2 regions of the Dethiothermospora halolimnae genome follow, and region 1 is predicted to be linked to the other one. Evidence: a T-box and tRNA genes for the amino acid it is inferred to sense, from the RefSeq annotation. Region 1 holds a T-box; the other holds one or more tRNA genes.
What was found. The T-box of region 1 lies ahead of ileS (isoleucine--tRNA ligase). A T-box ahead of a tRNA ligase gene usually reads a tRNA of that ligase, here a tRNA-Ile.
Positions count from the first base shown of each region.

Region 2: it has a tRNA-Ile gene. The T-box ahead of ileS (isoleucine--tRNA ligase) is inferred to sense a tRNA for this amino acid. The anticodon was not compared.

Region 1 covers NZ_JBAKFX010000065.1:5,497-10,085, reverse strand. Annotated here, with positions in the region: gene ileS (isoleucine--tRNA ligase) at 1-1,806, opposite strand, end outside; T-box leader at 1,860-2,077, opposite strand; gene V6137_RS18010 (glycoside hydrolase family 18 protein) at 2,133-3,410, opposite strand; gene V6137_RS18005 (hypothetical protein) at 3,691-4,086, opposite strand; gene V6137_RS18000 (zinc ribbon domain-containing protein) at 4,097-4,558, opposite strand; gene V6137_RS17995 (hypothetical protein) at 4,571-4,589, opposite strand, start outside.
Region 2 covers NZ_JBAKFX010000032.1:15,584-20,172, forward strand. Annotated here, with positions in the region: gene V6137_RS12905 (hypothetical protein) at 1-584, opposite strand, end outside; gene V6137_RS12910 (hypothetical protein) at 752-1,144, opposite strand; gene V6137_RS12915 (ferritin family protein) at 1,175-1,741, opposite strand; gene V6137_RS12920 (hypothetical protein) at 1,992-2,327, opposite strand; tRNA gene V6137_RS12925 (tRNA-Phe) at 2,564-2,639, opposite strand; tRNA gene V6137_RS12930 (tRNA-Ile) at 2,645-2,721, opposite strand; tRNA gene V6137_RS12935 (tRNA-Gln) at 2,736-2,811, opposite strand; gene V6137_RS12940 (BCCT family transporter) at 2,996-4,589, shown strand, end outside.

The DNA.
Region 1 (4,589 bases):
AGGATCTACTGTGTTGCCTTTTGATTTGGACATTTTCTTTCCGTTTTTATCTAATATAAGGTCATTTACAAGTACCCTCTTATATGGAGACTTGCCAGTAACAAATGTTGATATTGCCAGTAATGAATAGAACCAACCTCTAGTTTGGTCTATACCTTCACATATAAAGTCTGCTGGGAATAGTTCATCAAAGTTTTCATTGTTTTCAAATGGATAGTGTTGTTGGGCAAAGGGCATTGAACCACTATCAAACCAACAGTCAATAACATCAGTTACCCTTGTCATTGTTTCTCCACATTCTGAACATTTAATATGAACATCATCAACATATGGTCTATGAAGCTCTATACTGTCATCTATATCTTCTATAGCCCTTTCTGAAAGTTCCTTTCTTGAGGCTATACTTTCTGTATGGCCACATTCACATCTCCAAATATTAAGGGGTGTTCCCCAATATCTACTTCTTGATATAGCCCAATCATTTAGGTTTTCAAGCCAGTTTCCAAATCTCTTTTCCCCTACATAATCTGGGTACCATTCAACACTATTATTATTTTCAATAAGTTTATCCTTTATCTTTGTCATTTCTATATACCAGCTTGGCTTAGCATAGTATAATAATGGAGTATCACATCTCCAGCAGTGGGGATAATTATGGGGCATCTTTTCTTTTTTATAAAGTTTATTTTCCCCGTGTAGCCATTTTATAATGTCCACATCTAGGTCTTCACTTATTACAAAACGTCCTTCCCAAGGAGTTGTTGTATACTTACCCTCTTCATTAACCGGTTGAACCACAGGTAAATCATATCTTCTTCCTGTATTGTAGTCATCTTCACCAAAGGCAGGTGCTGTATGAACTATACCAGTACCATCACTTGTTGTTACATAATCTGCTACTGTAACGAAGAATGCCTTTTTATCAGGTTTAACAAAGGGCATAAGTTGTTCATACTCAATATGTTCTAAATCTTTCCCCTTCATTTCCTCTAATACTTCATAGTCTTCACCAAGGACTTTGTTTGCTAAGTCCTTTGCCACATAATATACAGTATCATCCTGCATTACCTTTACATATGTTACATCGGCATTTACCGTTAATGAAACATTGGCTGCAAGGGTCCATGGTGTAGTTGTCCATACTAGGAAATATTCATCGGCATCTTTTCTTTTAAACTTAGCTATTACAGTATTGGACTTTATCTCTTTATATCCTTGGGCAACCTCATGGGACGCAAGCCCTGTACCACATCTTGAACAATAGGGTAGTATCTTATGTCCTTCATAGATAAATCCTTCTTTATTAAACTTATCTAATATCCACCATACTGTTTCTATATAGTTATTATCTAAGGTTATATATGGATTGTCTAAGTCTATTAGATATCCCATACGTTCTGTCATTTTTCTCCAAAGACCTTCATACTTAAATACTGATTCTCTACACTCTTTATTAAACTTATCTATTCCATAGTCTTCAATCTCTTGTTTGTTGTTTAAACTAAGCTTTTTCTCAACCTCTATTTCAACAGGTAATCCATGGGTATCCCATCCTGCCTTTCTTTTTACTTGATATCCCTTCATAGTTTTATATCTACAAACAGAGTCCTTTAATGTTCTTGCTATAACATGATGGATACCCGGTCTACCATTGGCCGTTGGAGGACCTTCAAAGAATATAAATGGTTCATTATCTTCTCTAGTTTCTACACTTCTTTTAAGTAAATCTATTTCATTCCAATAATTTGAAATCTTTTGTTCGTTTTCGCTTACTGATCCACTATATAAGTTTTCAAATTTAGCCATTTTTTCACCTTCCTTTTGTTTTTGTTAAATTAAAAAATCCCTAAGTCAAAAGACTTAGGGACGAATTTGTCGCGTTACCACCCTGATTATAGGATATATTTATCCTATCTCTCATTACAATATAACGTATCTCTACGAAATATCCTACTATTACTTCAGATATTCAGCTCAAAGGTGATGTTCATAAGGGCTTTTGCTTATAATCTCTCAGCAAATGATTATATCTCTGTGAACTACTTACCATTATTACTGTCCTTATCATAGCCATTAATAATATATATATTTTCGTTTATGATACAATAAATAAATAGTTTTGTCAAGGAGTTTTATAACACCTTCTCAACATCATACAATGAATTTACTACTAACCAGTTTTGTGGAAAATAACTATTTATTGTCCAGTAGCTTACTCCCCCTAGATCATATTGATTTACTAGCCTTAATTTAGCTTCTATACTCCTTGCATCTTCAAACCACACTTCATGTTGCTTAGCATTTTCATCATAGTAGTTATAAAATGGAGATTGGGATTTTGTATCATATTTAATAACCGCCCCAACCCTTCTTGCCAAGTCCACTGCTGCTGTATTTGATATGGCTTTAGCCATTGTTCCCTTAACAAAGGGTAGTGTCCAGTTATACCCATAGTTTGGTATTCCCATTAGTATTTTTTCACTGGGTATTTCTGTTACTGCATAGCTTATTACCCTTTCAACTTGGTCTATTGGGGCCACTGCCATAGGGGGACTGTAGGTATATCCCCATTCATAGGTCATTATTATAACGTGGTCTACTATCTCACCATGGGCTTTGTAATCATGGGCTTCATATAAAAGTCCACTTTGATCTGCCGATATCTTTGGTGCAACTGCTGTTGATACGATAAATCCTAGTTCATGTAGTCTATTTGTTATTTTTCTTAAGAAGTTATTATATTTTTCCCTATCCCCTGGATATATAAACTCAAAATCTATATCCAGTCCATAATAGTTTTTAGTTTCTAAATTATTAATAATATTTTCTATTAGTTTGTTTTGAACCTCTTCATTATCAAATATAGTTCTTGCAAGATCACTACTAAACCCTTCCTCTTCTATATTGGTTATAACCATAAGGGGCCCAACCCCTGCTTCTCTGGCTGCCTTTATTAGTGCTTCATCTTCTATAGGTACTAAACTCCCATCGGACTTCACATGGTAACTAAATATACTTAAATAGGTTAAGTTAGGGAGAGTCTTTTTTAAAACCTCCATATCTATATTAGGTAAAGCATATCCATTTACCTCTATAGTACCTAGTTTTTGAGTTCTACTGGGTATTGTTATTATTTGTCCCGGGTATATTTGTGTTGGATTTGTTATGCTTGGGTTTGCATCTAATATAGCCTCTACGGTTACACCGTAATCTCTAGCTATAGCATATAAACTCTGTCCTGGAGCCACCCTATGTTGTCTTGTTCCCTCTAATACCACCAGTGTTTGTCCTACCACCAATTGATTGGGGTTTTCAAGTTGATTGTCTGATATTATTTTAGATGGATCTACTCCATATAGTCTGCCTATTGAATATACACTTTCACCTGGTCTTACAACATGAATAATCACAGTAATACCTCCTTATTCCTTGGTAATTTAGTATATGCGATTGTTATTGGTTGTGTACCAGTCCTATTTTGGTTATATAGGGAAGTATGTTGGGGTTGGGGGATTACGAATCCCCCAACAACTAAGCTAGGAATTTTATATATTATTATATCGGGGAATGAATTCTCTCCTACATCCCTATTATCCCGAGGAATGAATTTATTTCTACTTTTTTAAATTAGAAGTTGACAGTGAACATACGTAGCTTCGAATTCATTCGAAGATTACCATTAAAAGATATCTATTTATCTAACTTAATATTATATTTTCCCTTAGTTTCTTCTCCTATTATGGTCAATCTATATTTCTTATCTTTTTCAATATCTAATGTTACATTGGATTTTTCGTTTTCACTAAAGTCTTTTTCCCATATTACATTATCATCTTTATCTTCAAGCTTGATTATTAGTTTTCCTTTGTCTACAGTTACATCATATTCAATATTTATTTTATCATTGTCCTTTGAATATATGGTTTTTCCTTCATCTCCATCAAAGTACCTATACTTAGCACTTATATTATTGCCAATATTATCTGATACAAACATTATTCTTTTTTCACAACCTGTAAATATAGTTAAAATACCAATGGCTAAGGCTGTGAATAATATTAATTTTCTTTTTAATGTAGATACCATAAGATCACTCCTATAATTTTTCTTCACAATATGGACACACTTTCCACTCTTCCTTTACTGCTTTTCCACAGTTGTCACAGCTTTTATCTAGTTTTTGTCCACAGTATGGACAGATTCCAAAGGTTTTATCTACAGTTTCCCCACAGTTTACACAAACTTTTTCCTTTCTTCTATTACTTCTAACCACTAAATATATAATAAGCCCCAATAGATTAGGCACATATGTCCCTATGGTCATCCATTTCCATTTATCCATTCCATATTTAGGAGCATCCCTATTGATAAATGAAGCTATACCTATAATGAGACCTATAGGTAATAGTAAAAGAAGAACCATAGGTATTTTAATATACATCTCTGTAAATGGATCTCTGAACATTTCTGTTATAATAAAACCATAAAACACTGCCAAAACTCCAATTATCACTGTAGTAAGAGTAATAAATAAAACTTTAAAACCTCTTTCCTTCATACTATATCCCTCCTATAATTTATTGCTAAAG
Region 2 (4,589 bases), on a different contig from region 1:
CCCTTATACTCCTCTTCAAAATAAGGAAAATAATATTCTACCACTATGGGATTATCGTATATTTTAAATTGATTTTCAAGCATATTTCCAGAGCTTAAAACTTTGTTATATCCAATTTCATCAGCTTCAGCAAAATCCTTATTGTATATAAACTCACTATAATAATCTCTAGGAGTAAGCTTTATCTCATTTCCCTTCCCATCATAATGGCCCCAAAGATAACTTTTATCATTTTTAAAGAAATTTTTCATCTCCTCTTTACTAAATACTATGTCATCATCAACGGATACATGGGTATATGGTGTAAATCTAACTCCCTTTTCTGGATGAACATACTTGGCTAGTTTTTCAAATTCTTTATTTTTAATAAAATTAATAACCTCATTGGACTTTGCACTTATTATTTCCTTTGCCTCTTCAGGAGGAATAATATCTACAGTTTCATTTTCCTTATTCTCCTCTTCTTTATTTTCTTTTTCATCATTATTTTTCTCTTTGTTTTCTTCTTTATCATTATTTTCGTTATCTTGCTGATTATCTTGATCCTTTTCTTCTATAACATCTTTATTATTTTCTTCATCCATGTTATTACCATTACTACAGCCTACCAAAACTGAAAAAACTAAAACAACTATGACTATTAGTATCTTCTTCTTATTAATAATATCTCTCCTCTCTTAAATAATTATCTTAACCCTTTGGTATCAATTTATCTCTTATTAATTTAAATACCACAATTTATCTATACTAATCATTTCCTATTTTTTCTAATAAAATAATATATTATATCCCCAATTACTCCAACTATAATACTTCCTATAGTTATATTGAAAAAGGAGACTCCCCCTACTAACCCTGAAAGCTTATATCCCTTGCTTATAAAATTGATCATAAGACCAAAACCAATTATTACTCCTAAAGTGGCTATTATTGGTGTTATTTTTCCTCCATAATAACCTGATAAGCAAATACCAACTGATGGGATTAAAGCTAGAATTAAAAGAGTAACTCCTTCTTCTGTTATATCAACTTCACTTAACTTTAAGTCAGAAAAAATCATGTACAGAGCTATAATAATGCCTGCTATTACAAAAAATAATGATATAAATATTTTTAACCAGTTTTTATCTTTCTTTTTTGGCATATCTTTAAATAAAATATTATCTCTCCTTTATTAATCCTTCTTATCAGTTATCACCATATGTTGTTTCTCCACATCCGATAGAGCTTTAAATACTTCAATTATAATTTCATTTGAAATTTCTTTACTTTTTCTGTTATAAAAAGATATAGCATGTTTTTCCCGTTTGTTTGCTTCTATAAGCAAGAGTTGGTCTGTATTATGTTTTGTATAATCTGGTTTACGCAACTTTGGTAGTTCTTTAAATCCACCTAATCTTTTATGTATCTTTGCATGCATAAACTCTATATTACTTAAGTCCTTTAACATCTTTTTAACCTTTTTATCTTTAGCTAATTTACTAGCTTCCCTATAGAATTCACCATTAAATACTTCTAATTTCATAGCTTTATCTAATATTTTTAAGCTTTCAGCATTTAATTTATCTTCATCTACATCATATATGTCCTTTTTTTTATCTATATAAATAATATCTACCCCACAAAAAGGGCAGTTTATTATATTTTCTTTTTTATTCTCATTAATAAAAGTTGAATTATTTAAATTGTAACTATTAGCTGTTATATTCATTCCACATATTAAACATTTTGTATTATCCATGATTATATCCCCCTATTCTATTTTATACCTTTACTAAAGTATATTATAACATAGTGGTAATAGTGAAAACAAAATGAAATGTATAAGGTGCAGAGAACAGGGAGTTGGAATTCCCATGAATATATGTGGGGCTTCAAAGACTGTATTTTTCAATAGGCTATAGGATTATGAATCCCCCAGCAACAACAAAAGTTATTAATCCTCCCGTAACTAATAAAAAAAGTTTGGATATATATCCAAACTTTTTTTATTATACTTCAACAGTTTCTAATACTAAAATATCTTCTTCAAAGCTAATATCTAATTCATTTAAAAGATCTGACTTACTTTTACCTACACTATGGGGTACTTCTAATATAGCTAGTTTATAACCATCTTTAACCTTTTGTTTTGCTTTATCCCTAAACCAATCTACATATATACATATTCTACTATTTAAATTAAAACCTCTAGAACAAAATACTTCTGTTTGCTCTAAATCTTCTAATTCATCAATTGTCTTTACAGAACTATTTGTTAGGATCTTTTCTATTTTTTCTTCAACATCTCTGTATGCTATTAAAAATACTGTATATTTATTAGACATGTTAATTTCCCCCTTTGTTATTATATTAACTATTTATACTATAATATCATACTTAACAGAAAGAACAAAGGTACTTTTGGTGCTTCTTTATTCTGTGCAGGGAGCAGAGATTGGTAATAATCTGGGGGATTACGAATCCCCCAGTAACTAATGTGGGTAAATTGGTAATAAAAAAAAGATTAGCTAAAAGCTAATCTTTCTCCCTGCTCTCTGTACCCTGTACTCTGCACTACAATTGGTGCCCAGAGGCGGAATCGAACCACCGACACGGGGATTTTCAGTCCCCTGCTCTACCGACTGAGCTATCTGGGCAAATGTGGTGGGCCTTCAGGGATTCGAACCCCAGACCTACCGGTTATGAGCCGGGCGCTCTAACCAACTGAGCTAAAGGCCCACATTTTAATATATTGGCTGGGACGGCAGGACTCGAACCTACGCATGCTAGAGTCAAAGTCTAGTGCCTTACCGACTTGGCGACGTCCCAATACTTTTCTAACGACCTTTATTATCTTAGCACAGACATATAATTTTGTCAACACTTTTCAACAAAATATTAACCGTATATTTTCTTATGATTAATAAAACAATAAATAGTATGAATGAGTTTAACTCTTTTAAACTTAACTATTAAATAACTATTATAGTTCCATAGCTAGGAGGGCAATGTTATGCAAGATGATCATAAAAAGCAACAGGAAGATATGAAAAAACATTTAGAAGAAAAATTATATAGTAGAAACTTTACTAAATTTGGTCTAGATATGAACCCAGTTGTATCAATAATAGCTGGATTAATTATTTTAGGATTCTCAATGTATGCCCTTAGTGATTTAGATAGGGCAAATAAAGTATTTGATGCTATAAAAACCTTTATTGTTTCCAAAGGATCTTGGTTATTTATATTATCTAGTAACTTTTTTATAATAACCTGCTTATTCTTTGCCTTTTCAAGATTAGGAAGTGTAAAGATAGGTGGAGTTCATGCTGAGCCTGAGTTTTCAAACTTTGCATGGTATTCTATGCTTATATCCGCCGGCATGGGTATAGGTCTAATGTTTTGGGCAGTTGGAGAACCTTTATATCATGCTGTAGACACCCCACCTATTTTTGAAAGCAATAATTCAGTAACCCAAGCTATGTCCACAACCTTCTTCCACTGGGGAGTCCATCCTTGGGGAATATATGCCCTTTTATCCCTAGCATTATCATTTTTTGCATATAATAAGGGACTTCCCCTTTCACTAAGATCAGTATTTTATCCTATATTGAAGGATAGAATTTTTGGTGTTATAGGGGATATTATTGATGTTTTGGCCGTTGTTGCTTGTCTATTTGGTTTAGCTACTTCCCTTGGTTTAGGTGCCCAACAGATAAATAGTGGTTTAAATTATTTAACTGGAATAGATATTAGTGTTACAGTCCAAGTAATATTAATTGCCATTATAACCTTTATGGCCACACTATCGGTTGTTTCTGGCATAGATAAAGGGGTTAAGTTTTTATCTGAGTTAAATATAAAAATAGCTTTTGTTTTTATGGTAGCAGTATTATTCCTTGGTCCTACCCTATATATATTAAAGGTTTTTGCTAACTCTTTAGGATTATATTTTAATGACTTTATTAAGTCCTCTTTCTTTATATCATTAAATGATAGCACTTGGCAGGGAGATTGGTCTATATTTTACTTATCTTGGTGGATATCCTGGTCTCCATTTGTTGGAATGTTTATAGCTAGGGTTTCTAAAGGAAGAACTGTAAGGGAATTCGTATTGGCAGTATTAATAGTTCCTTCTCTGCTCTCTTTTATTTGGCTTTCAGTATTTGGAGGTACTGCAATACATATAAATAATATAACCGACGGAAATTTATTTCAAGTGGTAAATGATAATTTGCCAATAGCATTATTTGAAATGATAAACAATTTAAATATACCTTTGATATCAGGTGTCATTAAAGTTATATTATCCCTTCTGGGAACAGTTTTAGTAATATCCTTCTTTGTTACATCAAGTGATTCTGGCTCATTGGTTGTTGATAATATTACCTCTGGGGGAAAACTTGATTCCCCAGTACCCCAAAGAGTATTCTGGGCATGTATGGAGGGACTTGTGGCGGCTATATTACTATTAATAGGTGGAAAGAAAGCCCTCTCTGCATTACAAACCGCCGTTATTAGTACAGGGCTACCCTTTGCCATAATTCTTACTATGATAAGTATTATGTTATTTGAAAGTGTTCATCACTCTTATAAAAAACAAACTA